Regions from separate parts of the Cytobacillus firmus genome, predicted to be linked through region 3. Evidence: riboswitches for the same ligand, from Rfam matches in the RefSeq annotation. Region 3 holds a riboswitch; each other region holds the start of a gene.
What was found. Region 3 has a riboswitch for cobalamin ahead of NAF01_RS01210 (ABC transporter substrate-binding protein). Riboswitches for the same ligand answer to the same signal wherever they lie in the genome.
Positions count from the first base shown of each region.

Region 1: another riboswitch for cobalamin. It lies ahead of cobJ (precorrin-3B C(17)-methyltransferase); the one in region 3 lies ahead of NAF01_RS01210 (ABC transporter substrate-binding protein).
Region 2: another riboswitch for cobalamin. It lies ahead of NAF01_RS16385 (ribonucleoside-diphosphate reductase subunit alpha); the one in region 3 lies ahead of NAF01_RS01210 (ABC transporter substrate-binding protein).

Region 1 is NZ_CP098323.1:2,752,010-2,762,632, forward strand. Features, by position in the region: gene NAF01_RS13945 (cobyrinic acid a,c-diamide synthase CobB) at 1-767, opposite strand, end outside; gene NAF01_RS13950 (cobalt-precorrin 5A hydrolase) at 764-1,900, opposite strand; gene cobM (precorrin-4 C(11)-methyltransferase) at 1,893-2,675, opposite strand; gene cobI (precorrin-2 C(20)-methyltransferase) at 2,672-3,376, opposite strand; gene cbiE (precorrin-6y C5,15-methyltransferase (decarboxylating) subunit CbiE) at 3,377-4,570, opposite strand; gene NAF01_RS13970 (cobalt-precorrin-5B (C(1))-methyltransferase) at 4,545-5,681, opposite strand; gene NAF01_RS13975 (precorrin-8X methylmutase) at 5,656-6,330, opposite strand; gene cobK (precorrin-6A reductase) at 6,318-7,088, opposite strand; gene cobJ (precorrin-3B C(17)-methyltransferase) at 7,098-8,720, opposite strand; cobalamin riboswitch at 8,954-9,132, opposite strand; gene dsdA (D-serine ammonia-lyase) at 9,364-10,623, opposite strand, start outside.
Region 2 is NZ_CP098323.1:3,246,151-3,256,773, forward strand. Features, by position in the region: gene NAF01_RS16380 (ribonucleotide-diphosphate reductase subunit beta) at 1-549, opposite strand, end outside; gene NAF01_RS16385 (ribonucleoside-diphosphate reductase subunit alpha) at 562-2,784, opposite strand; cobalamin riboswitch at 2,919-3,112, opposite strand; gene NAF01_RS16390 (heavy metal translocating P-type ATPase) at 3,381-5,816, opposite strand; gene copZ (copper chaperone CopZ) at 5,965-6,171, opposite strand; gene NAF01_RS16400 (metal-sensitive transcriptional regulator) at 6,189-6,530, opposite strand; gene NAF01_RS16405 (hypothetical protein) at 6,696-6,845, shown strand; gene NAF01_RS16410 (H-type small acid-soluble spore protein) at 6,882-7,061, opposite strand; gene NAF01_RS16415 (LysE family transporter) at 7,271-7,894, shown strand; rRNA gene rrf (5S ribosomal RNA) at 8,024-8,140, opposite strand; rRNA gene NAF01_RS16425 (23S ribosomal RNA) at 8,222-10,623, opposite strand, start outside.
Region 3 is NZ_CP098323.1:220,769-231,391, forward strand. Features, by position in the region: gene NAF01_RS01200 (FtsW/RodA/SpoVE family cell cycle protein) at 1-338, opposite strand, end outside; gene NAF01_RS01205 (hypothetical protein) at 615-1,391, shown strand; cobalamin riboswitch at 1,473-1,677, shown strand; gene NAF01_RS01210 (ABC transporter substrate-binding protein) at 1,844-2,803, shown strand; gene NAF01_RS01215 (FecCD family ABC transporter permease) at 2,769-3,821, shown strand; gene NAF01_RS01220 (adenosylcobinamide amidohydrolase) at 3,870-5,342, shown strand; gene cbiB (adenosylcobinamide-phosphate synthase CbiB) at 5,339-6,304, shown strand; gene cobD (threonine-phosphate decarboxylase CobD) at 6,279-7,355, shown strand; gene NAF01_RS01235 (bifunctional adenosylcobinamide kinase/adenosylcobinamide-phosphate guanylyltransferase) at 7,337-7,912, shown strand; gene NAF01_RS01240 (cobyric acid synthase) at 7,909-9,432, shown strand; gene cobS (adenosylcobinamide-GDP ribazoletransferase) at 9,419-10,210, shown strand; gene NAF01_RS01250 (histidine phosphatase family protein) at 10,168-10,623, shown strand, end outside.

The DNA of each region.
Region 1 (10,623 bases), 2.5 Mb from region 3:
AAGGCCGCATCTCTGGCAACCGCAATATGTACTTCCTGTCTTTCCGGCTGAGCATCAAAAATCGAAGAGGAAACCTCCAGGACATGGGCTTTCGTTAGTTCCAGAAGCTGATCAATATCGACTGTTTCTTCAATCGCTTCTGCCAAACTTTCAAAATAGGAATCTAAATCACCGCGTTCAATGGCCGGCACCAGCCCCAAATGACGGCTTGGCATCTCGGCTACAGCTCCTTTTGGGAGATAGCCAATGACAGGAATTCCGCATTCTTGTTCAATTGCTGATTTGACAATGTCAAAATGGCTTTTGCTTCCTAATTGATTGGCAAGGACACCAACGATATGGGAGCTTTCATCAAGCATTTGAAAACCTTTGACAATCGCAGCCGCACTTCTTGCCATACTTGCCGCATTGACAATTAATATGACAGGACTTTTTGTAATCCCGCTAATATGGGCAGCAGATCCTTCATTGGATAATGGTGATTTGCCATCATAGAATCCCATTACTCCCTCAATAATTGATACGTCTGTATCGCAGCTTGCTCTTGCGACAATAGCACGCACGGTATCATGGGACATCATGAAACTATCAATATTTCGGGAAGGGCGTTTGGTGACAGCAGTATGATACGCCGGGTCAATGTAATCCGGGCCGCACTTAAAGCCCTGCACGGTTAACCCGCGCTTCAACAGCGCACGCATAATGCCGATCGTGAAGGTTGTTTTTCCGACACCGCTTCCGGTTCCGGCCAGAACAAATCGATTCATCCTCTTCCCTCCTCAAAATTGATACGTGCAATGCTGATGGTCACATTGCCGCTCTTCTTTTTCGCCAGCAGCAATTCCTTCGCATTTGCATACCTCATGGCCGCCGGCTCGCTGACCCCATAAGCGCCGGTATATTTAAAGACGGTGTCCGACGGATTCTGCATAGGAATCTCATTCAGCTCTTCAGGTGTGTATGTAACAAACGGCCAGTTATATTTAGCTGTTAATTCCAGCAGGGCTGCCTCGTCTTTTTTCAGATTAATAGATGCAATCGCTTTGACACTTTTTTTGCTCAAACCTTGCTCCGCCAATGTTTCATCGATTACTCTTTCAATCTCTGCCATTGACGTTCCTCGATTGCAGCCAATCCCAAGAACAATTGATTTTGGACGGTACAGGACGCCATTCTCAAGCAGCGCCTCTTCATGCGGCACTAGAATGCGATCTGTAATAAGTAATGCGGCTTGAGGCTTCGCCTTGATGGCTTCCTCTATAGATTGATAGATTTTTAGATTGTCCGGCATTTCCCGGTCGTACATCCACCAATTCTTTTCCCCTGTTTCCTGCACGATTGCCACATGATCTTCATTGACAACCGATGCACTGACAGGTGTTAATTTTTCTTCACTATCCCACATCCACCCGAATTGGGCGCCAAATAAATCGACAGGAATCGTTTTTTGAACATCTGATGCGGTGGTCACAACGGGCGACGCCCCAATGGCATGGGCAAATTCATGGGTTAAGGCATTGGCACCGCCAATATGGCCGGATAACACGCTGATGACATACTGGCCTTTATCATCAACCACCAGCACACCAGGGTCCGTCTTTTTATCGATCAAAAGCGGGGCAATCATGCGGACGACAGCACCGAGGGAAATGATGCAGATTATCCCTTTATACTGCTGGAATAATGCGGGCAATAATAGGCGGACCGTGCCATCAAATAACTGAATTTGCCGTGCTTCTTCATCGCCCTGTTCGAATTTTTTCATATAATACAGGTCTGCATACGGGAATATTTCCGCATAGCTTCTTGCATGCGCCACCCCATGCTTTGTAATGGCAACAAGAGCATAGGGTTTGCGCTTATCAATTACCGGCATTTCACCTTCGCGCAAACTAATCATTCGCCGTCACACCTTTACGGAAGCCATGTGTGAACGTTTTGTCATATAGCTTCGAGCGGTATTCTTTTTCATGGATATGCGGGTCCAATGCCCAGCCTGCCAGAATCATCGCATGCTTGCGGATTCCGTTGACACGCATCGCTTCGTCCAGCTCAGACAGAGTGGTGCGGACAATTTTCTGATCCGGCCAAGAAGCACGCTGCACAACCGCAACTGGTGTATTGTCTTCCCATCCGGCTGCCTGCAGTTCTTTTGTGATTTTCTTTGTTAAGGTCGCACTCAGAAACATCGCGATTGTACAATGATGGCTGGCCAAAGCCTGTAATTTTTCACGCTCCGGCACTGGTGTCCGCCCCTCAGCCCTTGTTAAAATAAGCGTTTGTGTTAAATCCGGAATCGTCAGCTCTGCCCCGACTGCTGCTGCAGAGGCAAAAACAGAACTCACCCCCGGCACAACTTCACAGTCTATATCGTGCTGTTTCAATAGTGCCACTTGCTCCATCGTTGCCCCGTACATCGCAGGGTCGCCTGTATGTAAACGCACTACTGTTTTGCCTTCTTGAACACGCTCGACAATGCATTCCACCATTTCTTCAAGATGCATTCCGGCTGTACGGATAATCTCCGCCGACTCCTTGGCTTCCGCCACTAAAGTCTCGCTGACAAGGGAGTCAGTGTACATGACAACATCAGCGTTATTTAATAGCTTTAAGCCTTTTACCGTAATTAAATCTGGATCTCCAGGTCCTGCTCCGATAATCCATATTTTTTTCATTTGCGCACCACCATACATGACAAGTAATTTAATTCAGCACCACGTAGCTCCTGCACATTCCATATGACCTCTTCGTCAGATGTAACCTTTGTCACAACATGTGTTTTGTCCAATAAACTCATTTCATCCAATAGATTCAGCATATCGTCCAATACTTTCGCTACTTTAATGAAGACAATTGCATCATGAGTTTCAATCACCCGCCGCATTTCCTCCATATTCTCGGTTGCCGGAATCATCGCGACATGGTCATCGCCATCAGCCAGGGCAATTCCCAAGCGATTAACAGAACCATTAAAAGACGAGATGCCAGCTACCGTTTCAATTGGAACATCGGGATGCATCTTCTGCATCAGCTTCATTAAATGGATAAATGTGCTGAATAGCATCGGATCCCCTTCCGTAACGAATGCTACATCTTTTCCCTGAGACAGAAAGCCATAAATAGCTTTTGCGGATTTTGTCCATTCAGCCCTTAATGTCTCTTCGTCTTTTGTCATTGGAAAAACCAAACCGAGCATTTCTTTTTCTTCGGGATTTATATACATGTCTACAATTTGATGGGCGTAGGATTTACTGCCTCTTAATTTTTTTGGATAAGCAATGACCGGGCTTTCCTGTAATTTGCGGAATGCTTTTACCGTGATTAATTCCGGATCTCCCGGCCCGACTCCTAATCCATATAAAGTTCCGATTCTCATTTAGTTCTTTCCTTTCTTTGCAGTCACAATAAAAATGGGATTTAACGGTTCGAAGCGCGTTAAATGCAGGATTGGCTTGCTTTTAGAAATCTGTGCCTGCATTACGGATACTTCGCAGCCCAGATTTTTCAAATGCTGCATCGCTTCTGCGAGATTTTCGATTGTGGCAATATTCATAACGAGCCGTCCATTTGGCTGCAGCCGTGAAAGGCATGATTTCAATAAAAGCTCCATATTCCCGCCGTTGCCTCCAATAAAAATCGCATGCGGATCTGGAAATTCATCCAGCCTCTCAGGCGCCTTTCCAAGGACGGCCGTGAAATCTGTCCGATGCTTTAATTGATTCTCCAGGCAGTTTTCCAGATCGCCCTCATTCTTTTCAATCGCATACACGGCACCTTCCCGGGCTATTTTCGCTGCTTCAATTGCAACCGAGCCGGTGCAGGTACCGATATCCCAGACGATGCTGTTTTCCTTCAGCTCTAATTCCTGCAGACAAAGAGTCCTGATCTCCTTTTTCGTAATCAGGCCTTTATCCGGCTTTCTCTGTACGAACTTATCATCCGGAATTCCCAGTGAGGCACGCTCCACTGACACACGCTGCTTTAAAATCACCACATTCAAGGGATAAAAAGACGATTGCTCCATTTCATCCAAAGTGAAAAAGCGGCAGCGTTCATCTTCCCCCTGCAGATTTTCAGCAACAAAAGCATCATACTCCGTCATGCCGAACTTCTTTAAATACGCTGCAATGGCCTGAGGTGAATTCTTCTCATCTGTTAAAATAGCAATCTTTTTCCGCCCGTCAATTCTTTGGGCAAAGCCTTTAATAGAACGTCCGTGCAGGCTGACAATATACGCATCCTGCCAGCTCTCCTGCATTTTTGAAAAAGCGAGCTGAACAGAGCTTGTATAAGGATAAATCTCCAATGGAAGCTTTTTTGCTAATACACTGCCAAGCCCGTAAAACAGCGGATCACCCGACACCAAAATAACCGTATTGCGTGTTTCCTGCTGCAGGTCAGCCGTTAAGGCCGACAAGCCGCCTTTAATTACTTTTTTCTCTCCAGTAAATTCCCGGAAAAATTGCAAATGGCGTTCCCCGCCGACCAGGACATCACATTCATGAATCCAGTCTATGTATGAGGGGAGCAAGCCTGCTGCGCCATTATCCCCGATACCAATCATCTTCATCCAATTTGTCAATATTCTCAGCCTTTCCTAGACAGCTTCCGTTCATGGCATACAGAGTTGTCGAAACTTTGACGCTTGCGTTCATATGATTCAGTGCATAATAGCAGCAGTTTCGGCAAAGGGCTTCAAAGAATTCTTCGTTTCCCTGAAGGATTTCACCCACCTGTGAAGCCGTATTTGCCTGTAAAATGTCCTGCTGAATTTCCTCACTGACTCCCACTTTATTGGCCATACCTGCTAAAAACTCGAAACTGACTGGTGCACTTTTCGAGTGCACCATCATGACTCCCTGTGCAACCTTTGAGAATTTCCCCATCATCCCTACAAGAGAGACTTTGGGAATCTTCTTCCTTGCTATATTCTTCAAAGTAAAACCGACAAAGTCGCCCATTTCGATAAAGGCTTCTTCCGGCAAATTCGGATACTGCTTCATGGCAAATTTCTCACTGCGTCCGCCTGTTGTAATGACTAAATGCTCACATCCTGCTTCTTTTGCCACATTGATCGCCTGAGCGATACTTGCCATATAGGCGGAACTGGAAAATGGAACCACCGTTCCCCTTGTTCCTAATATCGAGATTCCTCCGATAATTCCTAATCGGCCATTCAATGTTTTTTCAGCTATTTCTGCACCGTCCGGAACCGAAATGACTACTTCAATGCCCCGATTTACTTTATATTTGTCCATTGCTTCCTGGACGACACCATGGATCATTTTACGCGGCACCGGGTTGATCGCTGCCTGCCCTACCGCTACTGGCAGCCCGGCTTTCGTGACCCGGCCTACACCGATCCCGCCATCTAAATGGATGCCTTCTGTTATGGCATAAGTGACCGTACTTTGAATTCGTGCCTGATGTGTGGCGTCCGGGTCGTCCCCGGCATCTTTGATCGTTTCGCACATGACCCGGCCATCTGACCGATCAAAAGCCGTCACTTTAAAAGTGGCATACTGGCCAACCGGCAGATAAATCGTAACTTCATTTGGCACCTCTCCGGTCACAAGCGCCTGCAGCGCTGCCTTTGTCATGGCTGCGGCACAGGCACCTGTCGTATAGCCGTGCCGCATTTGGGATGGATCTTTTTTATTTCGCTGCTTTTGCCCGTTCATCCGCCATAATCGAAATGGCATTCAGCGCAGCGACCGTCACTGTACTGCCACCCTTTCTCCCTGCATTCGTAATAAATGGGATCCCTTCAAGCACGGCCAGCTCGGCTTTGGACTCTGCCGCTGATACAAAGCCGACTGGCATGCCAATAATCAAGTCAGGTTTTGCGAGGCCTTCTTTAATTAAACGAATCAATTCCAGCAGTGCTGTTGGCGCATTGCCGATAGCATAGATTCCTCCTTGATGCAGACTCGTTGCTTTTTGCATGGAAATGATCGCACGTGTTGTTCCCTGGGCCTTTGCTTCTTTAGAAACATCTTCATCCGCAATATAACAATGCAGGTCCCCGCCATGCTTTTGGAATCGCTTGCGTCCTGACCCGCTTTCAATCATCTGAACATCTGCCACGACATGACGGCCCGCCAAAATCGATTGAACCCCTGCTTCAATGGCATCAGGTGTGAAAATCATGCTGCGTCCCAGCTCAAAATCTGCCGAGGCATGGATGACGCGCCGAACCACCAGCCATTGCTCGTCAGTAAATGGATGTTCGCCCATCTCCTCTTTTATAATTGCGAAGCTGTGGTCATAAATTTTATCCGGATCTACCGTTACCGGTACAAATGTGGTATTAAAGTTCATGTTTGCCATGTGTAAAGCCCTCCCAATTTTTGAGTCACTTCTTCGAAAGAAGTGCAGAAGTTTTCATATACAAGCGGCGGCCGCTTAATCAAAATAACAGGAATCCCCATTTCCAGGGCAGCGGCCATTTTTTCATCCACCGATCCCACTTTGCCGCTTTCTTTCGTAATCATCAGGGTCACTTCATACTGCTCACATAGAGCTTTGTTTAATGATTCGGAAAAAGGTCCCTGGATCGCAATAATGTCCTTTTGTTTAACGCCAAGCTTTTGGCATTTTTCCATGTTTCCCATATTTGGAAGCATCCTGCATACAAGCCGGATCTCATCCCGCATCAAATAGTTAGTAAAGATTTCGAGCGTTTTGCTGCCGGTTGTCAGCATGATTGTCCCTTTATGCGATTGAGCCAATTTTGCTGCTTCCTCATAGCTTTCAGCTTCAGTGATGAGCGGTGAGATAAACTGTTCCTTTGGCCTTTCGTAACGTATGTAAGGAATGCTGCATGCTTTAGCTGCTGCCATGGCCGTTTTTGACGCTTCTTCCGCGTAGGGATGACTGGCATCAATCACAGTGGTCACCTCTTGCATCTGAATCAGTTCAATCATGTCATTTTCTGTCAGCCGACCCACTTTATAAGAAATGCCTTCAGCTTTCAAGCTGTCAGCTGCCGATTCTGTGACAACGGTTGCCAATAAGGGATAACCTTGATTTTTCAATTGAATGGCTAATGCTCTCGCATCACTTGTGCCTGCTAAAAATAAAATCATGAGATCCTCCTAATCCCCGCATGGTGCCGGCTCTACTTCGATCTTGGAGCTCATATCCTGATAGGTAAAATACTGAATTTTTTTCACGCGCTTAAAATATTTAAAAAGCCGTTCATTCGGATGCGCATTTTCTTTGTATTCTTCGATAATCTCCTTTAATAACGGCACCAGCTGTTCAGGCTCAATTCCCTCTGCCACCGGCTGGGCAGCATGGGCTGTACGGCCAACCGGCTTTGCCCCGATAAATAAATCAAACTTCTTCTTGCGGTAAACAATGCCGATATCATCAAATACCGCCCGATAACAGGCCATACCGCAGCCATTAAAGCCAATATGCAGTTCCTTTGGTAGCTTTAAGCCGCCAAGTTCAGCTGCAATTTCCTCTGCATATGGAATGGATTCTGCCTTCTCCCCGTAGCAAAAATCGCAGGCTTTTACATTTAGAACATCACCTACCGGCATGACTGTCAGATCATGCTGTTCGAGTTTTTCCACAATCGACTGAGGCCGTCCGGTTGGAATCTTGATTAAAAATCGGTGATCCGGTGTATATTCCATGGTGCCTTTCTTGCCAACAGCTTCTGCCAGTACACGCATTTGGTCAGCTGTAATAAATTTATTGGCAACACCAGGCGATACCGCAAATTCAAAAATATCTTCGATTGGCTGCTGCACCAAATGTGTTTGGTCAATCTCCGATTTCGTCACCATCGATAATGCCTTAAATGCCATATCCAAAGAGCTGGATTCTTGTCTTTTTCTCTGGATCTGCTCGTAGCCGGCCTGTGCTTCCCCGGTTTCCTGATTTAATGCCCATGGCTCCGCTTCCTTTTTTAAACGCTGATGCGGCTTTAAGGTTTGCTTCTCTTCACCAAGCGTATACTTGCGCTGATAGCCTCTTGGTGTAATGATTTTATTGTCATAAAAGAAAGTGGAGGAATTCCCGATCACAACTGTTGTCAGCATGCCAATATCATGATCAAGCATTTCCGCCAGTGTCGTCAGAATGACATTCTGATTTTCGCGGTAAGCACTTTTCACCAGCCCCACTGGTGTATCAGGAGATCGATATTTTAATAGAATCCTTTGTGCCTCGACAATCTGGCGTGTCCGCCGGCCGCTTTTCGGGTTATATAAAGCAATGACAAAATCCGCCATACCGGCTGCTTCAATGCGCTTTTCGATCACCTTCCAGGGTGTTAAATGGTCACTCAGACTGATGGTGCAGGAGTCATGCATGACAGGTGCACCCAGTAAGCTCGCACATGAATTAATCGCCGAGATGCCAGGAACAATTTCCACTTCGATTCCTTCTTCTTCCGTCCAGCCCATTTCGATCAGCACTTCATACACTAAGCCGGCCATGCCATATACCCCTGAATCACCGCTCGAGATCACGGAAACAATATGGCCGGCTTCAGCTCTTTTCACTGCATCCTGCGCACGGGATACCTCTTCAGTCATTCCTGTGCTGACAATCGAACTTGCTGTTACGAATGGCATGATCAGCTCTACGTAAGTTTTGTAGCCAATAATACAATCACTCTGCTGCAGCGCATCTACAGCCCGTTTGGTTATATGCTCACGATCGCCCGGACCAAAGCCGACAACAAAGATTTTCCCCTTTTTCATAGGCTTACCTCCAATTAAGAAAAGCACATGCGCCATTCCTGCTGCCTTACTGCTCAAGCAGGCGGCCTGCGCCATCTAGTTCTCAAAGTTCAATGATTCTTGCCAAATAAAAAATGCCTGCACTCCTTTTCAAAGGAATACAGGCATATGAAATGACAGTATAAAAATAAGCATACTGAAACCCAAAAACAATTGATCATAATTGTCCCGCCTATACTTCTCCCTCCGAAAAGCAAGTGTCGTTTAAATAAGCAGGTTTCCTGACTTAAGCTTCTTCTTACTCTTACACCTTCCCGATTTCTCAGTGGCATTGTAATTTCATCAGCTATTACAGTAGCGGGGGCTGTACCAGGTTTTCACTGGTTTCCCTTTTACCTCACAAATAGTGAGCACTTATTCAAATTGATATATTAATTTTTTACTAATATAACATATAATGACCAAATTTGACATATTATTTTTTTCTTAATTTTTTTAATGCTGTGTTAATGCCTTAGACTTTTTGAAATAAGATTTGGTAAAAGACATCAGCAAGTGTGCTCTTCACAAAATGAAACTCGCCGATTGGCTAGTTCTAAGGACACTTCATGAGCAATCCCGATGATTTTCTCTCATCTAAAATTTTGGAGACCGAAGATTAGCATTATAGTTCTGCACCTTTTATATAATATTCTTCCATTATTTCTTTCGGAACCATACTTCCGCCGGTCGCCCACATGAGATGGACAGCATTTTTCATTTTATCTTTTAAGTTATGATTTTGAACATATTCTTTCCCTTGCTTCTCAGTCGATAACTTTACTGGACCTATGACGCCTGCCAATGCGGAAGGCTCAAGACGAATGTTTTCTGTATCGGCCAATGTGCTTAATAGTTTAAATAACTCATGATCACTTACGGTATAACTTCCGCTTAACAAAGGCTCAATCGTTTGACCGACGAATCCCGATGGTCTCCCAACGGCAAGGCCGTCAGCTGATGTGATGTTGTCAATTCCAAAATCTTGGACCGAAACTTTATCATGCATTCCTGTTACGAGTCCCAGCAGCATACATGGAGAATGAGTAGGTTCTGCAAAGAAGCAATGAACATGATCTTGATACATTAATTTTAAACCAAAAGCGACTCCCCCCGGTCCGCCGCCTACTCCGCATGGAAGGTAAACAAATAGCGGATGGTTTTCATCTACTGTAACATTCAAATCTTCTAATTGTTTTTTTAAGCGACTGGCTGCCACTGCATATCCTAAAAACAAATCGCGGGAGTTCTCGTCATCAATAAAATAGCATTTCGGATCACGATCAGCTTGTTTGCGCCCTTCTTCGACCGCTTTGCTGTAATCTTCCTTATGTTCAACCACCGTTACTCCTTTGCTTTTAAGGAGATCTTTCTTCCATTCCTTTGCATCTGCAGACATATGGACCGTGACTTTAAAACCTAATTTGGCACTCATTATGCCAATACTTAACCCTAAATTGCCCGTAGATCCGACGGCAATGGAGTATTCGGAAAAGAAGTTTCTGAAATTCTCCTTATCAAGGATCGAATAATCATCCGCTACTGATAATAAACCATGTTGGATCGCCAATGTTTCTGCGTGTTTCAACACTTCATATATGCCGCCGCGCGCTTTAATGGAGCCTGAAATCGGAAGGTGGCTGTCACATTTCAGCAAAAATTCCCCTTCTAATGGATGTTCATACATCTGTGATAATTTTTCACGCATCGCGGGGATGGAGACAATAGGAGATTCAATGATTCCATTATTCTCCCTTGTTTCTGGAAAAACCTTTGCAATGTAAGGAGCAAAACGCATTAACCTTTCCTCTGCATCTTTTACATCATTTTCATTAAGCGGAAGCTTCTTAACTTCTGTTTGAAATGGTTTCTTTTTCGGATTTGT
Region 2 (10,623 bases), 2.0 Mb from region 3:
AACGACATCAAATACAATCGACTTCAGCAGGTTCTCAGAACTTGGATTCTCTGCAAAATCTTTATATCCGTTCACAACAAATTCATTTCTTTCAGCTAATATAGGTTCTGTCCGCCAGAATTCAAAAACCTCATCCTGTTTTTGCTTGGGAACAAGGCTTGATAGAACATAGGAATAGGAGTGATTATGAATCACCTCCTGCTGTGCAAGTATGATCATGAGTGCTGATATGCTTGAGTCAGTAATATAATCAGCAACTTTTCCGGCATAGTCCGTTTGGATGCTGTCCAGCAATGCAAGCAGCCCAATAATCTTCAAAAATGCATCTTGTTCACTTTTTGTTAAATGAGGAAATTGCTTAATGTCCTGTGACATGTTTATTTCAAAAGGCGTCCAAAAGTTAGCGAGCATTTTTTTATACTTTGGATAGGCCCAGGAAAAGCGGACATCATCCCAATTAAGAATATTGGAGCATTCCCCGTTAATGATTGAAGTGGATTTATTAGGCGCCGATTGATTTATAATCAGGCGTTTTTTTAGAGTATTCATAAGGGTCCTCCTTTAGCTTGAGCAAGATTCGCAGTCTTCAACCTCTGATGAAGTTGAACGGATGTAGTAAGTTGTTTTTAATTTATTCTTCCATGCTGAAAGATGCAGATTTAATAGATCGATAGCTTTAATATGGTTAGGTATATAGAAATTAAATGAAATAGCCTGATCTATGTGTTTTTGTCTGTTTGCATTCTGCCTGATGCTCCACTCCTGGTTAATATGATAGGCAGATTTGTAGTACCAGATGGTCTCACTGTTAATATCAGGTGCAGTCACAGGGATTCGATAATCCTTTTTCTCTTCGGAATACTGCTTGTTAAATATAGGGTCAATACTGGGTGTGCTTCCTGCAATTAATGCAGTTGAAGCATTAGGGGCTACCGCCAGCAGATAGGCGTTTCGGATGCCGAATTCCTTCACATCCCTGCTCAATCCTGTCCAGTCCATTTCTGTCTTTGCCTCCAGATATCCCCGCTTTTCAAAGTAGGCACCCGTTTCCCAATCAGAGCCTTTAAAGGCTGAATAGCTTCCTTTCTCTTTTGCCAGATTCATAGAACTATTTATCGCTAAAAAAGCAATTTGTTCATATAGATTGTCAGCAAATTCTTCTGCTTCTTCGCTTTCCCATGTGATTTTTTTCAGTGCAAGAAGGTGGTGCCAGCCAAAAGTCCCCAGTCCAATCGCACGGTACTTTTGATTTGTGATCTGCCCCTGAGGAACCGGAATACTATTTATATCAATAACATTATCAAGCATTCGCACCTGAATGGGCACAAGCCTTTCAAGGACTCCTTCACTTAAGGCCCGTGCAAGATTGATGGATGAAAGATTGCAGACAACGAAGTCTCCCGGCCGTTTTTCGATAATTATTTTCCCATCCCTCGTATATTCTTCAACCCTCTTAGTAACACTTTGGTTTTGTACGATCTCAGTGCAAAGGTTGGTACAATAAATCATTCCGCAATGCGAATTGGCATTTTTCCGATTAACCTCATCACGGTAGAACATGAAGGGTGTCCCGGTTTCAAGCTGACTTCTCATGATGGATTTCATGATCTCGATAGCTGATACTTTTTCCCTTGATAGATTCGGGTTATCAATGCATTCTTTATATTTCTGCCGGAAAGAACCTTCTCCTTCTCCTTCGTCATAGAAATCCTCCAGTGAAAAGCCCATTACCTTGCGGACTTCATGGGGATCAAATAAATACCAGTACCCGCGGCTTTCCACTTTTTCCATAAATAAGTCAGGAATGCAGACACCTGTGAATAAATCATGTGTCCGCTGCCTTTCATCTCCATTATTAAGCTTTGCATCAAGAAACGAGAAGATATCTTTATGCCAGACATCCAGATAGACGCTTATAGCACCCTGCCTTTGTCCAAGCTGATCGACACTGACGGCTGTGTTATTCAGCTGCTTCATCCAGGGGATCACACCGGAAGATGCCCCCTTAAATCCTTTAATATCACTGCCTCTGCTGCGGATCTTCCCCAAATACACTCCAATTCCTCCGCCATTTTTGGAAAGTGAAGCAATATCGGTATTACTGTCATAAATGGAATCAAGACTGTCATCAACGGTCTCAATGAAACAGCTTGAAAGCTGACCCCAGTTTTTCCCTGCATTAGCGAGTGTTGGAGTTGCAACAGTCATATACAATCCGCTCATTGCCCAGTATGCTTCTTTAACAAGCTTAAGACGCTTATTCTTAGGCTCCTTTTTCATCAGAACCATGCTGATGATCATGAACCGCTCCTGTGGAAGCTCATAGAGTTTTCTCTGTTTGTCCCTGGCAAGATACCGATCTGCCAACATTTTCAGCCCCAGATATGTAAATAAACGGTCATTTTCTTTTTTAATATAACGGGATAGCTCATTTATTTCTTCCTTTGAATACACATCTAGTAAATCCTGTTCATAAATTCCCAAAGCGGTCAGACGTTCCATTAGCGTATAAAAATGTGTGTAGCAATCGTCCGGCTGGCACTCTCTATTTTTTCCGGACTCGATATAGAGCTTTTTAAGAAGCAGACGTGAAGCGGCAAACGTCCAATCAGGCTCTTCAATGCTGATAAAAGATAAACAATCCAGTATAAGCTGATCATACATTGCCTCCCCTCCCAGCTGACTCATTTCTCCATACCTTTTTACCAATTGTTCAATGCCGAGGTGTGGAAATTCGTTCTTAAGTTCTTCTAAAATTATTATCGGCTGTATGGTTTGTACCATCTTACTTCCTCCTAAAGGCAAAATAAAAATCCGCCCGGAAAATGAGCGGATCAAACGATAGTATAATAGCAGGAAGCAGATGAACAAGCGGCCATTACGCGATCGTTTCATCATCTCAATCCCCGAAGATAAGAAACTTTCGATCGCCCTGGCAGGTCTCCTGGCTTGTGCTTCACTCTACTAAAAGCCCTTCCCATACTAGCGCTATGAAGCGTTTTGTACAGTGGCATGCTTTTTTCGTCTGCACTTACAGTTGCGGGGACAGCTTCGGTTTTTCACCGAATTCCCTATTAAGTCCATATAGGACACCAATCACGATCTATATGTAGTTTTTATTTCTGAAAATACATACCATATATTGTAGTCGATTCTATCATAACGAGAAATAAATTACAATTATTAATCTGCGAAAAATGGCAGAGGGGGATTCCCTCTGCCCGGTCATTTGTTATTCATGATTTTCGATTTCAATATCATGAGGTATCGGCTCTGGCTTAGCCCAGAAAGAATCATATGCCGCATAACCAGCCATTACAAGCACCAGGTAAGCAATCGCTGCACCTGCCCATTACTTCATTTATATTTACCCCTGCCAATTAAACGTTTTTTTCACTTACTTTTACTCTTTGTAATCTAAGTGCGTTTAAAACGACAGATACGGAGCTGAAAGCCATGGCTGCACCGGCAAGCCAGGGAGCAAGGAACCCTAATGCAGCTACTGGGATGCCAAGTGTATTGTATGCAAATGCCCAGAAAAGATTTTGTTTGATATTCCTTATGGTTTTTTTACTCATTAGGATGGCGTCTGCGATACTATTTAGATCCCCTCTCATTAGAGTAATATCTGCTGCTTCCATCGCAACGTCTGTACCGGTTCCAATCGCCATTCCTATATCAGCAACAGCAAGTGCAGGGGCATCGTTTATGCCATCGCCGACCATGGCGACTTTTTTTCCTTGGTTTTGTAGTTTTTTTACTTCTTCTGCCTTGCCTTCAGGCAGAATCTCTGCAATTGCAGAGTCTATCCCCCCTTCCTCAGCTATTGCCTGAGCCGTACGTTTGTTATCTCCCGTAATCATAATGACTTCAATCCCCAATTGCTTTAAGCGATTGATTGCATTTCTGGAAGTTTCTTTTATTGTATCCGCAACTGCAACGATACCTGCGTATTGGCCATCGACTGCAACTAGCATTGCCGTTTTTCCATTTTCCTCAAGTGTCTCCATTTCAAGCTTGGCTGAATGGACATTTATATCGTATTTTTCCATTAATCTTCTTGTACCGACTAGAAGGTCTTTACCTTCCACTTTTGCTTTAATCCCATAGCCGGGAATAGCTTCAAATTCCTGCGGATAAAAAAGAGTGATTCCTTTATCCTTTATTCCTTTTACAATCGCTTCGGCTAATGGATGCTCAGACTGTTTCTCAGCAGATCCTACAAGCTGGAGAAATGCCATTTCTTCAATATTGCCTTCCGTAATCACATCCGTTAAAACCGGTTTGCCGTGTGTTACGGTTCCGGTTTTATCAAGAACGACAGTAGTAATTTCATGTGTAAGCTCCAGGTGCTCCCCGCCTTTAAAAAGAACTCCATATTCCGCTGCCCGGCCAGAACCTGCCATAATAGAAGTTGGCGTAGCCAGGCCCAGGGCACATGGACATGCAATCACCAGGACGGCAATCAATTTTTCTAGTGCTTCTGCAAAATTACCGGGACTTACCCATAAATACCATACCAGGAATGTAACCACTGCTATGCTCACGACAATCGGAACGAATATCCCGGAGATTTTGTCTGCCATTCGCTGTATGGGCGCCTTGGAACCTTGCGCTTCTTCAACTACTTTAATAATCTGTGACAGTGCTGTATCTTTTCCAACTTTAGTGGCTTTAATCTTCAGGAAGCCATTTTTATTAAGGGTGGATCCGATGACTGTGTCGCCTGCTGTTTTATCAACAGGTACGCTTTCCCCCGTCAGCATGGATTCATCCAATGCTGACTGTCCCTCGATAATCTCACCATCGACCGGAATTTTTTCACCCGGTTTTACAAATATGATATCTCCAGCAATTACTTCTTCAAGAGGAATTTCAATTTCTTCCCCTTCCCTCAAGACAGTTGCTGTTTTTGCCTGAAGACCCATAAGCTTTTTGATTGCTTCAGAAGAACGCCCCTTAGCCCTCGCTTCAAACAGCTTCCCTAAAATGATTAATGTTATAAGGATGGCACTTGTTTCATAATAGAGCTCCACCATATGTCCATTACTGCCAATTGATAGCAGTGATTGGTATAAGCTATAGAAAAAAGCGGCAGAAGTACCCAATGCAACCAGTACATCCATATTGGCACTTTTATTTCTTAATGCCTTATACGCTCCGATATAAAATTGCTTCCCTATAAAAAATTGCACGGGAGCTGCAAGCGCCAGCTGAACCCACGGATTCATAAACATATCGGGAACGTAAATAAAGGATGTAAACTCGAAATGTCCCACCATGGACCAGAACAAAGGAATGGAAAGAATTAATGAAAAGACGAATTTGCCTTTTTGCTTCTCGATTTCCTTCTCCCTATAACCTTCTATCTCTTGGTCTTTATCCGTTTTTACTTTTGCCTGATACCCTAAATTCTCTACTTTTTTTATCATTTCCTGGACGGAGACTTGCTCGGGATTATATTCAACAGTACCCGTTTCAAGAGCCAAATTGACCACAGCCTGTTTTACCCCAGGAAGTTTATTAAGTCCCTTTTCAATTCTTCCGGAGCAGGCTGCGCATGTCATCCCCAGCAATTCGAACTCTGCTTTTTCCAATACTACTGCATAACCGAGATCCTCAATTTTTTTCTCAAAAGCTTCAACAGAAGTTACATCCGGATTATATTTTATTGCTGCTTTTTCCAATGCAAGATTGACACTTGCTTCCTGGACACCATCCAGCTTATTTAGCCCCTTCTCAATTCGAGATGAACAGGCTGCACATGTCATTCCCGATATCGGAAGGTGAACTTCCTTCAGGGCTGCATCACCCATAACTCCCACTCCTTTATCAAACGAAGTACCTTACACTTATATACTATACCCCTCTACCCTATATGTCAATCAAATATAATTAGGCAAATTTCTTAATTTGTAAAAAAATAGAACGTGCATTTTATTCACACGTTCCTTACCAATTAAATTACTCTACATCATACCCTTGATCGTCAATTGTTTCTTTAATTTGTTCAAGTGAAACTGCAGATGAGTCAAATAGAACCTGTACCTGGCCATTATCAAGGTCCACTGCTACCTTATCCACACCATTTAATTTGCCGACACTGCCCTCCACGGCTTTTACACAATGTCCGCATGACATTCCGCTTACTTTCAAAGTTACGTTTTCCATAATAATGCAGCCTCCAACTATTTTTTCATTAATTTCTGGATTGTGATTAAAAATTCATCAAGCACTTCTTCATCGCCTTCGTGGATTCTTTCAACCACACAGCTTTTCAAATGGCCTTCAAGCAATAGCTTGGCTACGCTATTCAAAGCGGACTGAGTTGCTGAAATTTGTGTTATGATATCATCACAATACACGTCTCTGTCAATAAGTCCTTTGATCCCGCGTATTTGCCCTTCAATCCGATTTAATCGGGTAGTCAAATTCTTCTTAACTTTTTCTGAATGATGACTTTTTCGCTCTGATTCAATTGAACAGCAGCTGTCAGCAGATAAATTCTCATTTTCTAAATCAAAAGCCATTTGATCAGCCTCCTTTGTATTAATTATATTATACCCGGGTACCCTATGTAAAGCTTTGAGTTCAAAATGGGATAATTTCCAGTTTTTTAAGTATAATTTCCCTTTCATGTTATTGAAAATCTCTGTTTATACTAACGGAAACACTTTAAAAAGGAGGTCAATGATGTGGATAGAAGGCATGAAAATCTAGAAGACACGGGCAAAGATCTGTATGGAATTGACAAAGAAATTAGCCTGCAGTCAGTAAACTTTGCTTCTGCTGAGAATAAGTACTTAAATGAACGTTCAGAAACTGATTCCAATCAGGATATATAGACGAAAAGCCGCCAGTGATGGCGGCTTAATGTCATATTACAATTCAGTCAGTTCTCCAATTTCCACCTCGGACCTTTCTTCAAGCGGGCCGCGTAAATGTACTGTCGCTGTTCTCCCATCTTCATTAAGCTTATCGATCCACACGGAAGCACCATTGTATCTTACTTCGATATCTGCTGATGATGAAAGAATTTGCTTCACTCGCTTTGCATCCATAAGAAACACTCTCCTCTGCTTTTTTCAGTTTATTTTTTGCATGGTTGAGAAATTTATGCCTGCTTTTTCAGTAAAATAGTTTTATTGGGCCAAATACATTCTGATTGCAAAAACTGCTGGTTGCTAAGGATTAAATAGTTGTCCTATCCTTCCAATACTCTGAATACACTTTGTACAAACAGGTTTTGGCAGTTAGGGGTTGTACACTTATGAGCATATTTTTAGGCTATGTTTTCTTGGGTCTATCGCTTGCAGCGCCAATTGGTCCAATAAATGCTGCGCAATTGGATAAAGGGATAAAAAATGGTTTTTTCCACGCCTGGCTTGTGGGGCTGGGAGCTATAACGGCAGATGCAGTATATATGGCAGCCGTATATTTGGGTGTAGTACATTTTCTTGAGATTCCATTTATAAAAGCTTTTTTATGGTGCTTTGGATTTTTTGTCCTGGTATATACAGGTGTGGAAACCATATTAAGCGCCGGCAAAGTAATATTAAGCGTCAGAACCAAAAATGAATCTAAAGTAAAATCCTTTATGTCAGGCTTCCTCATGTCATTGTCAAATCCTTTAACCATACTGTTTTGGCTCGGCATCTATGGTTCCATCCTGGCAAAAACAGCAGCTGAGTATGACAAGGCCCAAGTTATTTTATACAGTGGAGCGATTTTTACAGGCCTTCTTCTCTGGGATGTAACTATGGCAGCCGTCGCCAGCAGCTTTAGAAGATTTTTAACCGGAAAGATTCTCGCTATTATTTCAATTGTATCTGGAATATCTTTGATTGGCTTTGGTATATATTTTGGATTGCAGGCTTATAAACTTTTGTTTTAAATACATATTCCATCCATTCGGACAAGGTGTCTTTGAACTGGGTTGCAGTTAAATTGGTATTACTGGCAAGTTCGGAGTTAATCTAGCTTTACACATAAAAAAGAGCACCCATCAGGTGCTCTTTCATTTGCCCGGCAGCGTCCTACTCTCACAGGGGGACAGCCCCCAACTACCATCGGCGCTGAGAAGCTTAACTTCCGTGTTCGGTATGGGAACGGGTGTGACCTTCTCGCTATCGCCACCGGACTATGTAATAGAAGAAACTTCGTTCCCTCAAAACTAGATAATGTATGAAGAAGTATTTGCCGAGTAATAACCATATATGACTTGGTTAAGTCCTCGATCGATTAGTATCAGTCAGCTCCACATGTCGCCACGCTTCCACCTCTGACCTATCAACCTGATCATCTTTCAGGGATCTTACTAGCTTGACGCTATGGGAAATCTCATCTCGAGGGGGGCTTCATGCTTAGATGCTTTCAGCACTTATCCCTTCCGCACATAGCTACCCAGCGATGCCTTTGGCAAGACAACTGGTACACCAGCGGTGCGTCCATCCCGGTCCTCTCGTACTAAGGACAGCTCCTCTCAAATTTCCTGCGCCCACGACGGATAGGGACCGAACTGTCTCACGACGTTCTGAACCCAGCTCGCGTACCGCTTTAATGGGCGAACAGCCCAACCCTTGGGACCGACTACAGCCCCAGGATGCGATGAGCCGACATCGAGGTGCCAAACCTCCCCGTCGATGTGGACTCTTGGGGGAGATAAGCCTGTTATCCCCGGGGTAGCTTTTATCCGTTGAGCGATGGCCCTTCCATGCGGAACCACCGGATCACTAAGCCCGACTTTCGTCCCTGCTCGACTTGTAGGTCTCGCAGTCAAGCTCCCTTGTGCCTTTACACTCTGCGAATGATTTCCAACCATTCTGAGGGAACCTTTGGGCGCCTCCGTTACTTTTTAGGAGGCGACCGCCCCAGTCAAACTGCCCACCTGACACTGTCTCCCGCCCCGATCAGGGGCGCGGGTTAGAATTTCAATACAGCCAGGGTAGTATCCCACCGACGCCTCCACCGAAGCTGGCGCTCCGGCTTCTCAGGCTCCTACCTATCCTGTACAAGCTGTACCAAAATTCAATATCAGGCTACAGTAAAGCTCCACGGGGTCTTTCCGTCCTGTCGCGGGTAACCTGCATCTTCACAGGTACTATAATTTCACCGAGTCTCTCGTTGAGACAGTGCCCAGATCGTTACGCCTTTCGTGCGGGTCGGAACTTACCCGACAAGGAATTTCGCTACCTTAGGACCGTTATAGTTACGGCCGCCGTTTACTGGGGCTTCGATTCAAAGCTTCGCTTGCGCTAACCTCTCCTCTTAACCTTCCAGCACCGGGCAGGCGTCAGCCCCTATACTTCGCCTTGCGGCTTCGCAGAGACCTGTGTTTTTGCTAAACAGTCGCCTGGGCCTATTCACTGCGGCTCATCAGGGCTATTCACCCTAATGAGCACCCCTTCTCCCGAAGTTACGGGGTCATTTTGCCGAGTTCCTTAACGAGAGTTCTCTCGCTCACCTTAGGATTCTCTCCTCGCCTACCTGTGTCGGTTTGCGGTACGGGCACCTTTTCCCTCGCTAGAGGCTTTTCTTGGCAGTGTGGAATCAGGAACTTCGGTACTAAATTTCCCTCGCCGTCACAGCTCAGCCTGTATGGTAACGGGATTTGCCTCGTTACCGGCCTAACTGCTTGGACGCGCTAATCCAGCAGCGCGCTTACCCTATCCTCCTGCGTCCCCCCATTGCTCAAACGGTAAAGAGGTGGTACAGGAATATCAACCTGTTGTCCATCGCCTACGCTTTTCAGCCTCGGCTTAGGTCCCGACTAACCCTGAGCGGACGAGCCTTCCTCAGGAAACCTTAGGCATTCGGTGGATGGGATTCTCACCCATCTTTCGCTACTCATACCGGCATTCTCACTTCTAAGCGCTCCACCAGTCCTTGCGGTCTGGCTTCAACGCCCTTAGAACGCTCTCCTACCACTGACATCGAAAGATGTCAATCCACAGCTTCGGTGATACGTTTAGCCCCGGTACATTTTCGGCGCGGAGTCACTCGACCAGTGAGCTATTACGCACTCTTTAAATGGTGGCTGCTTCTAAGCCAACATCCTGGTTGTCTAAGCAACTCCACATCCTTTTCCACTTAACGTATACTTTGGGACCTTAGCTGGTGGTCTGGGCTGTTTCCCTCTTGACTACGGATCTTATCACTCGCAGTCTGACTCCCATGGATAAGTCTTTGGCATTCGGAGTTTGTCTGAATTCGGTAACCCGATGGGGGCCCCTAGTCCAAACAGTGCTCTACCTCCAAGACTCTTACTACATGAGGCTAGCCCTAAAGCTATTTCGGAGAGAACCAGCTATCTCCAAGTTCGATTGGAATTTCTCCGCTACCCACACCTCATCCCCGCACTTTTCAACGTGCGTGGGTTCGGGCCTCCATCCAGTGTTACCTGGACTTCACCCTGGACATGGGTAGATCACCTGGTTTCGGGTCTACGACCACATACTCATTCGCCCTGTTCAGACTCGCTTTCGCTGCGGCTCCGTCTTATCAACTTAACCTCGCATGTAATCGTAACTCGCCGGTTCATTCTACAAAAGGCACGCTATCACCCATTAACGGGCTCTAACTACTTGTAGGCACACGGTTTCAGGATCTCTTTCACTCCCCTTC
Region 3 (10,623 bases):
ACCGAACCGAGTCCGGGAATGATATACCACAATGTAGCCCCTTTGCGCTCTGGTGCGATGCTTTCCGGTGCAATGAATAGCCCGACAAGCAATAGAATGCCTAAACCGTACAGAAGCCATGTGAGTCTCCGGATTTGCTCGCTGTCAAAATACATGACAATCCCAACAATGACGGCTCCAACAATATAATTTTTAATTTGTGAGATGACAAAATTCCCTTCATATTGATTGGAGGATTGTCCGCTGTAAATCGCAATGCAGCTGATGAGAAAAAACAGCAGCAGAAGAAAGCATAATGTCCAATCGAATCGGTCTGAGAATCTATTATTCTGTTTCATTATATACACCTGGTTTCTTTACCTTTTTACATTTTTATCCTATCAGAGAAAAATTAACCTTACAATGGAGAAAGAGATTTCATTAGTTAGACGAATAAATTACAATGATGGTTTCCTGTATTTTCAAAAAAAACGGATTTTAAATTTTTTCTCATCTGGAAAGATATTTTCAGATATTTTTGCTACAATAAGAGGATAAAATACTGGAAGTTTGGCAGGCAGTTTCATAAGAAGCTGTCTTTTTATCAATTTGGCTACGGTTCGGAGGTTTCGTCATTGAAAAGAAGGAATCAAACTATTCGTGATCTCATCTACATCCATCTTAATGAGCAGGATCAATATGTGATGACTTATGGAATTGAGTTTGCAGAGTTTGCCCAGACTCTTTCAGATTCTATTAATAATTTGCTGCTCTTAAAGCACCGTTATGAACATGGGGACTTTAATAGCCACACGATGTTCGATTATGTGTCAAGGGACAAGCTGGGCAGGCTGGTTAAGGATGATGTATATGGCTATGGCGATTTTTGCTGGATCGACTTCGAGGAAGAGGAAGCAGTGAATGAGCTTCCCGGCCAGACAATTGCGGAGCTTCTTTATCTCGGTCATATTAAAGAGCATCTTAAGCTGCCTTTTTACAATTATCTGAGCAACCGGTATGTATACCTTGCCCATGATGATGGCTGGTTTAACCGCACATATTACCGCGATCTGAACGATTTTTACCGGATGCTTGGGGAAGTGATCCCCGGGAAAATGGGACAGATGAAGGTAGAAAAAACGCTCCTTGGCATTAAAAAGAAAAAGACGTACCCTCCAATCACCAGAGATGTCCTGCTTTCATTAAAGCCCCTTATGAAAGAAGGAGCGGTCCTTTCCATTAAGGATATTGAACAGAATCGGGTCAGGATCGAGATTCCAATTTGGATTATTGGCGATTTTGCGAATATGGATGATATGTATGATGAGTATGAAGCCATAGTGAAAGAGCCATGTGAGGCGAAGATTGTGTTCGATAAGAAGACAAGGGAATGGAAAATATACTCGCGTTAGAATTCTGAACTTTTTTACAACATTCAGCAATTTTCTATTACTTTTTCTGCGGGATGGTGTATAATCGGAAATAGAAAATTTTATATCCGCAATAGAACAGGTGTCTTTTCAAAAGGGCTTTAAAGCAAGCTCTTTTGAAGACTTAATAGGGAAGCTGGTGAAATTCCAGCGCGGTCCCGCCACTGTAAATGGTAGCTGTCTGCAAATCCACTGTACACACAAGTATGGGAAGGAGCAGAACGCATTGACCATGAGCCAGGAGACCTGCCTGATTCTTAAGCACCCATAAACCTACGAGGATAGGGAGGTGTCTGGTCCGGCCATCTATTCTGCATTTTTTGTAAATGACCATACCAACATCTCCTTGCCGTTCGAGGGGATGTTTTTTTATTTTAAACGGTGGTGACAGGCACCACTCGAATTTTGTCGAAAATAATGGAGGATTGCTGAGTATGAAGAAGTTTTATGCATTTTTATTAACTATGCTGCTTGCTGCAGGAGTGCTTGCAGGCTGCGGCGAGAGTGCTGAACAGCCAAAAGAAGAGAAAAAGGTTGAGGAAGGGCAGAATGCTGCTTTTCCTGTAACGATAAAAGACGCGCTGGATAATGAAGTGGTCATTGAAACCAAGCCTGAAAGAATCGTTTCCGTGATTCCAAGCAACACCGAAATAGCATTCGAATTGGGGCTTGGAGAAGAAGTGGTCGGGGTTTCCGATTTTGATAACTACCCGCAAGAAGCCGCAGAAAAGGAAAAGATTGGCGGCTTGGAATTTAATGTAGAAAAAGTGATCTCTTTAAATCCCGACCTTGTCCTTGCCCACGCTTCAAGCGCACAAAGTTCGGAAGCAGGTCTTCAGCAATTAAAGGATGCGGGAGTGACCGTACTTGTTGTCAATGACGCGAAGAGCTTTGATCAGGTATTTGAATCCATTGAAATGGTTGGGACTGCAGCGGGAGCGAAAGAAAAAGCAGAACAGCTCGTTTCAGACATGAAGAGCCAGCTTGAGGAAATCAAAACAAAAGCTAAGGGGATAAAAGAAGAGGACCGCAAATCGGTAATGGTTGAAGTTTCACCTGCTCCGGAAATCTATGCAGCAGGCACTGAGACATTTATGGACGAAATGCTAAGTGCCATCAGCGCAGAAAATATCATCACGGAAGAAGGATGGCCGAAGATGGATCCGGAAGCGATTATCGAACGGAATCCGGATGTAATCATCACAACACATGGCTATTACACTGAAGATGCTGTCGGCAATGTCTTAAGCCGGGATGGCTGGCAGGATATTACCGCAGTGAAAAATAAGCAGGTTAACGATGTTGATTCCGATATGGTAACCCGCTCTGGCCCTCGTATTATTGAAGGAGTCGAGGAACTTGCAAAAGCAGTATATCCGGACGTATTTAAATAATAAATTACTTGCTTATGTAACAGCAGCAGCTTTTCTGTTTTGTGCCATGCTGATGGGGATTTCAATTGGAACAGTGTCCATTCATCCCATGACGATCATCAGAGTAATAAGCGCTGAGATTTTTCCTTTTATTTCATTGGGAAACACGGATGCTATGCATGCAAATATCATTATGAACATACGCCTGCCGCGCGTTTTGCTGGCTGGCTTGGTAGGGGCGTCTCTTGCAATCGCGGGAGCCGCCTTTCAAGGTTTATTAAGAAACCCGCTGGCAGATCCATATACCATTGGAGTTTCTTCCGGGGCTTCACTCGGTGCAGTTTTAACCTTGTTCTTTGGCTTATCCATTCCCTTTGCAGGAATGTTTACACTGCCTTTATTCAGCATCTTATTTTCCTTTTTAACCATTTTTGCCGTTCTGCTATTTGCGAGAAATATTGAAAGATCCATGAAAGTGGAAACGATTATTTTAACGGGCATTATCTTCAGTTCTTTTCTTGGCGCTCTAATTTCTCTGATGATTGCCCTGACTGGAGAGGAACTTAGACAGATTATTGGCTGGCTTCTTGGCAGTGTATCCATGAGAGGCTGGGCGTATATTAACATTATCCTTCCATTTTTTATAATAGGTGCCATCCTTCTGTTAGTGAACAGTAAAGAGCTGAATGCTATGAGCTTCGGAGAAGAAAAGGCCCAGCATATCGGGGTGGACGTTCAGAAGAGAAAAATGATGGTCCTGGTAGCTGGCTCCATCTTAACGGGTGCAGCTGTAGCTGTGTCTGGAACGATAGGATTTGTCGGGCTTGTGATCCCACATCTGACCAGGATGTTATGGGGGCCGGATCATAGGCACCTATTGCCGCTATCGATTCTTATGGGTTCAGGTTTTCTTATTATTGCCGATCTGGTTTCACGGACGATCATTGCCCCTGCCGAGCTTCCAATCGGTGTGATTACAGCTTTAATCGGTGCACCTGCTTTTGGGGTTATTTTAATGAAAAGAAAGAATAAACTTTAAGCGCATAAAGGCGCTTGCACTTTTCTGGTCAGAAAGAAGTGATTAATCATGCTAAGAGTCCAGCAAGTCACTGGCGGGTATGCCGGTGCGCCGGTTGTAAAAAATATCAGCTTTGAAGTGGAAAAAGGGGAGCTTTTCGGGATACTGGGGCCGAATGGAAGCGGGAAGACGACTATTCTGAAGATGTTGAGCGGCATTTTGCCCCATACATCAGGTGATATAGTGATCAAAGGTAAGAACCTTTCAGAATATACACCGAAAGAGCTGGCGAAAATCATTGCTGTTCTGCCTCAGCATTCCTCTCAGGCCTTTTCATATACTGTAAAGGAAACCGTTTCCCTTGGCCGGTATGCTCATCAAAAGGGCTGGTTCCAGAGCTGGTCCGGCAAAGATGAAGAAGCGGTCAATCGGGTCATGGAGCAGACGGGCATCTCCCGATTTCAGGATGATGATATTCAGCAATTATCCGGTGGTGAAAGACAAAGGGTGTTTTTAGCTCAGGCCCTTGCCCAGGAGCCGGAAATATTATTGCTGGATGAGCCGACGAACCATCTTGATTTATCCTATCAAAAAGAGCTGCTTGATCTCCTTTCTGTATGGTCAAAGGACTGCGGGCTGACGGTTATTTCTATCTTCCATGATTTAAATCTGGCCGGCCTGTACTGTGACCGCCTATTGCTGCTGGAAAATGGCGAAGTGAATATTAACCATGTTCCTAACGAAGTTTTAAAAGAAGGGCGGATACGGGAGGTTTACAGAACGAAGATCGAGAAGCTGCCGCATCCAAGAGTGGCGGCCCCTCAGATGGTGCTGGTGCCTGAGCGCTCACAGGCAGAAAGCCAATTAGAGAAGCGAATTGTTCCAGCCAGCCTGGAGGTAAAGGAAGACTTGCTGGTCCTGCGCTCGCCATTTCCGCTTAAAACCATGTCTTCAGGTGTAACCGGATCGGGGACTGGCTGGAATCGGATTTTTCTTAACCGGCATGTGAGCAAGAATTATGACTGCAGTGATCATCGGGCAGAGATGGCGGAATTTGTCCGGGAAATCGGCTTTGAACCCGGGGAAACTGTGGGGATGATGACCGCTGTATATATTGAGGATTACAGCAGCCAATTTTATGAAGAAGATACATTCTCTGTGTTTGTGGTCGTGACAGCTGGTGTCGGCAATGCGGTTGATGCTTCGAAAAGTGAAGAGCATTCTTATCATCTGACTCCAGGTACAATCAATACTTGGATTTTCGTTAATGGCCATCTGACAGAGGAAGCCTTTATCCAATCCATTATGACCGCAACCGAGGCCAAGACCAGAGCACTATATGATCAGGAAGTTATAGATGCCGTCACAGGGACGTTAGCGACCGGAACATCAACTGACAGTATTTTGATTGCCGCCGCACAGCAGGGAGAAAACCTGGAGTATGCGGGTACCATTACACCGCTTGGCAAAGTGATTGGCAAGGGTGTCTACGAATGTACCGTTGAGGCGATAAAAAAATCGCAAAGCAGGATAAAAAGATGATTTTATATCACCTGTTCGCGCTAACCTTTGCCTGGTTACTGGATAAGCTGATAGGGGATCCGCCAAACTGGCCGCATCCGGTCAGGTGGATGGGTGCCCTGATACATAAACTTGAACAAGCTCTGAATAAAGGCCGCTTTAGAAAATTAAAAGGGAGCCTCATGCTATTGATCGTACTGCTGGCAGCAGGCGGCATCACCTTTTTCATTACCCGGCTCTTCTATGAAATTCATCCGATCGCTGGCATCTTGGCAGAAGGAATTCTTATATTCACAGCCATTGCTCAAAAGAGTTTAAAAGAGGCAGCGCTGGAGGTATATGAGCCTCTGGCAAAAGGTGATATGGAAGCAGCAAGAGTAAAGCTTTCTTACATTGTCGGCAGGGATACAGATCGGCTGGATGAACCAGGCATTGTCCGGGCTGCCGTGGAGACAGTGGCTGAAAACACCAGTGATGGCATTACTGCTCCATTATTTTGGGCCCTGATCGGCGGTGCACCGCTGGCCCTTATCTACCGGGCCATTAATACATGTGATTCGATGGTTGGCCACATGAATGAACGATATATGGATTTTGGATGGGCTTCTGCCAAAGTGGATGATATCGCGAACTGGATCCCGAGCCGGCTGACATCACTTTGCATCATGCTCACGCAAAAGCCGGAGCATTCTCCATATGAGGAAGCATGGGGAATCCTTTTAAGAGATGCACCTAAGCATCCGAGCCCGAATAGCGGCTGGGGCGAAGCGGCTGTTGCAGCCCTTCTGGGGGTTCAGCTGGGAGGAATCAATTTTTATAAGGGAATAATCTCAAACCGTGCCACGATGGGGAAGCCCCTGGTGCAGCTTGAAAAAGAACATATTATAAAAAGTATTTCAATCATGAACAAGACGGTTTTCTTATTCTTGCTTTTATTATGGACAGGAGGGATGTTCCTTGATTTGGCCTTCACACGGATCTAATCCGCAATATTTATATGAAGCGATGGATAAGCAAATGCCTGAGGAGCGGATTGATTTCAGTGCCAATATCAATCCCCTTGGCCCTCCCCGTGAATTAAAAGACAGGTGGGAAAGCCTATTCCAATATATTAGCGATTATCCGGATCCCCATGCTGCTCTTTTAAAAAGCAAACTGGCGGCAACAGAGGGAATAAAAGAAACACAGATTCTGGTGGGAAATGGAGGCGCCGAGCTAATCACACTGATTGGCCGGATGATAGCCGGGAAAAGTGTGCTGATTATTCAGCCGGCTTTTTCGGAATATGAAGAGGCCTGCCGCGTTAATCATTGTACTGTCTCCTATCATCAGCTGGTGCCCGGCGACTGGGATCTTAATTTGGAAGCGCTATCTGAAAAACTAAAAGCCGCTGATGTTGTTTTCTTCTGCAACCCAAATAACCCGACAGGTATTTATTACCCATCTGCCATTGTAGAGGAATTGATTAAGAAGTGTCATATCCATAGCTGCCTCCTTATTATGGATGAAGCTTTTTATGACTTTGCCTGCGACTATCAATCTATCGTTCCTATCATAGGAACGGATTCAAATGTTGTGGTGCTGCGCTCCATGACAAAGATGTTTTCGATACCAGGCCTGCGCCTTGGATACATGATGGCAAGTGAGGGGTTAATTGAAAGAGCAAAGGCGCTGAAACCGCACTGGAGCGTGAATGTTCTTGCGTTAAAAGCAGGTGAATGGTGTCTGGACAGTAAAGAGCATGTCAGGCTGACAAAGAATTTGATCCGGCAGGAGAGGGCTAGGCTTGTTCAGTTTTATCAGCAATTGAATTTTGAGGTTTCCCCTTCTTCAGTTAATTTCTATTTGTTAAGAGATCCAAGCATTGATGTGCAGCTGCCTCTTTTTCGATTTTTGCTTGAGAAAGGAATTATTCCGAGACATACAATGAATTTCCCTGGCCTGGAAGGGAAATGGCTGCGCTTTGCGATTAAAGGGCCGAAAGACAACGATGTGCTGATGGAGGCGATGCGGCAATGGCGGAAGGATCGCTGATTTTTATCTCCGGTGGAGTGCGGAGCGGAAAAAGCTCCTTTGCGGAGAGAACTGCTGCCATGCTGGCAATGAGAACGGAAGGAAAGCTTCATTATATTGCTGCAGGAAAAGCATACGATCCCGAGATGGAAGCACGGATTCAGAGGCACCAGGATGACCGGGATAAGAGCGGCTTGGACTGGACAACCTGGGAGAAGCCTTTCGCACTTGAAGAGATCTCGGGAAACTTTAACCATCAGGATATTATTCTATTCGATTGCTTGACCACTCTCTTGAATAATGAACTTTTTAGAGCGGAAGACCTTTGGCGGAATAGAGAATATCAGGAAAATCTGTCATCTGATATTCTCATGGACATCACTGAAATACGCAAAAATTGCAGGACCTTGATCGTTGTCAGCAACGAGGTCTTGAATGAGCCAATTTACAAAAATGAACTGGTGATTACCTATTCAAAAATACTTGGGACGCTTCATAGGAATATAGTAGATATGGCTGATGAAGCCTATCTTGTTGAAGCAGGCATCCCCATACAAATGAAAGGAGAACCGGCATGAAAGGGATCATGATTCAGGGGACTTCATCCGATGCCGGTAAAAGCCTGATTGCTACGGCTCTTTGCCGGGCATTCTCCAATGAAGGTTTCCGCACGGCTCCTTTTAAATCCCAGAATATGTCCAATAATTCATACGTGACAAAGGATGGGAATGAAATTGGCAGGGCACAGGGCATTCAGGCTGAAGCGGCAAGAACTGAAGCTGCTGTCTGGATGAATCCCATCCTCCTTAAGCCTCAATCCGCTCAGAATGCCGAGGTCATTCTCCTTGGAAAAGCAGTCAACTCCCTATCAGGAAGAAGCTATCGGGAATCTTTTTATGAAAAAGGGCTTGAAACCATCAAAGAGGCACTGAGTCTGCTTGCTGCTCAATATGAGCTGCTTGTAATAGAAGGAGCTGGCAGCCCTGTTGAAATTAATTTAAAAGATAAAGAGCTAGTGAATATGAAAGTCGCCGAAATGGCGGATGTGCCAGTCATCCTGGTTGCCGATATTGACAGGGGCGGTGTTTTTGCCAGTATTGTTGGAACTCTGGAGCTTTTCACCAAACAGGAAAGACAGCGGGTTGCGGGCATTATCATTAATAAATTCCGCGGAGATATCTCGCTGTTTGAGGATGGCATCCGCTGGATCGAAGAAAAGACGGGCGTCCCTGTCCTTGGCGTTCTGCCTTACTTGGAAGACCATATGATCGATGCAGAGGATTCCCTATCCATTCAGACTGCTGTTCCAAGAGCTGGAGAGGGTATTCTGGATATTGCAGTGCTGCGGCCGCCATTTATTTCAAACTTCAGTGACATCGATCCGTTTTACTATGAAGATGACGTGAACATTAGGTGGGTAACACATCTATCGGAGGCTGGCTCACCTGATGCGGTGATCATTCCCGGCACAAAGAGCACGATTCGAGACTTGCGCTATTTCAAGGAAAAAGGTCTGGCGGACTGGATTGTGCGCTATGCTGCCGCTGGAGGTTCTATCGCCGGCATTTGTGGAGGATACCAGATGCTCGGCAGGAGATTAATCGATATGGCAGGTTCTGATACCGGAATTCCTTATGAAAAGGAAAAAGGCTTGAATTTGATACCGGCAGACACCATTTTTCATAAACGCAAGAAGACCGTGCAAGTGAAGGGAAGTCTGCATTCAAGCACGAACCTTCCCGTAAAAGAGATCTTGGATGGATATGAAATCCATTTAGGTGAAACAGTTCTTGAAAATGATTTTGATGGCAATCGCCTTCTGCTGCTTCAAAATGGCGAAGAAGATGGATTTTATGGGAATGATGGCCGTCTGGTAGGGACTTATATGCACCACATCTTCCATAATGATGAATGGAGGGGTGCGTGGCTTAATTCCCTGCGCAAACAAAAAGGCATTCCAAGTAAGGAGCCTGTCCGAATAAAAGCCCTGAAGGATAGGAAATACAGCGAACTGGCGGAAAATATGATGCAGCATCTTGATTGGGAAAAATTAAAGGAAATTGTCTTTAGCTGGAGAAAACAAAATGAAATGGCTTAAAGGATTATTGATCAATCTTCAATTTTTCACAAGCATTCCCATTCCGATATCCCTGCCTATGGATAAGCCTCATCTGGAGAAGGCAATCAGAACCTTCCCTATAGCCGGCCTCATCCAGGGTGGGATATATGCATTTATACTCTATGCTTTTCTTGAATGGACTCCTTTTTCTCTATTGTCAGCGGCCTTTGCCGTCTGGCTGGCCGGCATTTTGCTGACCGGCGGGATTCATCTCGATGGGTGGATGGATGCGAGCGATGCGTTCTTCTCCTATCGTGATCAGGAGAGGCGGCTTGAAATCATGAGTGATCCCCGGGTGGGAGCGTTCGGGGTGCTGTCTGTTATTGTCCTGCTGGGTGCCCGATTTCTATTTATCTATGAAATTGTGCTTTTATCAAATCCAACTTCCTATTTTTTAATAGCCATGATTCCATTTTTAAGCAAGATGGTAATGGGGACATTGCTGATAAAAGTTAAGGGGGCCAAAAAAGAGGGGCTGGGCTCATTATTTCAGCAGGCTGCTGCTAAAACCACCCTGTCTATTTACCCTGTTTTCCTTCTGGCCGCAACGGCAGCTGCCTGGCTGGCTGGTTACCCGGCTATTGTTGGATTTCTTTTCATGGTTCTTTTTTCAATATTGTTTTTCGTATTATTATCAAGAAAAGTCATTGCCTGGTTTGGCGGAATGACAGGGGATGTCCTTGGGGCCAGTGTGGAAGGGACGGAGGTGCTTTTATGGATGATACTGTGGCTGTTGCATTATTTCGTCATGGGCTGACAGAAGCCAATAAGTCCCATGCTTATCTGGGGTGGACAGATTCTCCTCTGTGTCCGGAACATAAGAATAAGCTTGCCCCGGCCCCTCAAGGCTACAGAAGACTTTTTGCAAGTGATTTAGGCAGATGCATGAAGACGGCGGCTATTCTTTTCCCGGATCATTCTATTGAACCTTGTCCCGAATGGAGAGAAATGCATTTTGGCGAGTGGGAAGGCAAGACATATCAAGAGCTGAAAGATAATCCGGATTATCTAAAGTGGCTTGAAGAACCATTTGCACAAGCGGCTCCTGGAGGAGAATCCTTTGCAGCTTTCACAGCAAGAGTGGATAAAGGATGGCAGAATTTAACCGATCAATTGCTTCAGGGAAATAACAGTGATGCTGCTGTTATTACACATGGCGGAGTCATAAGG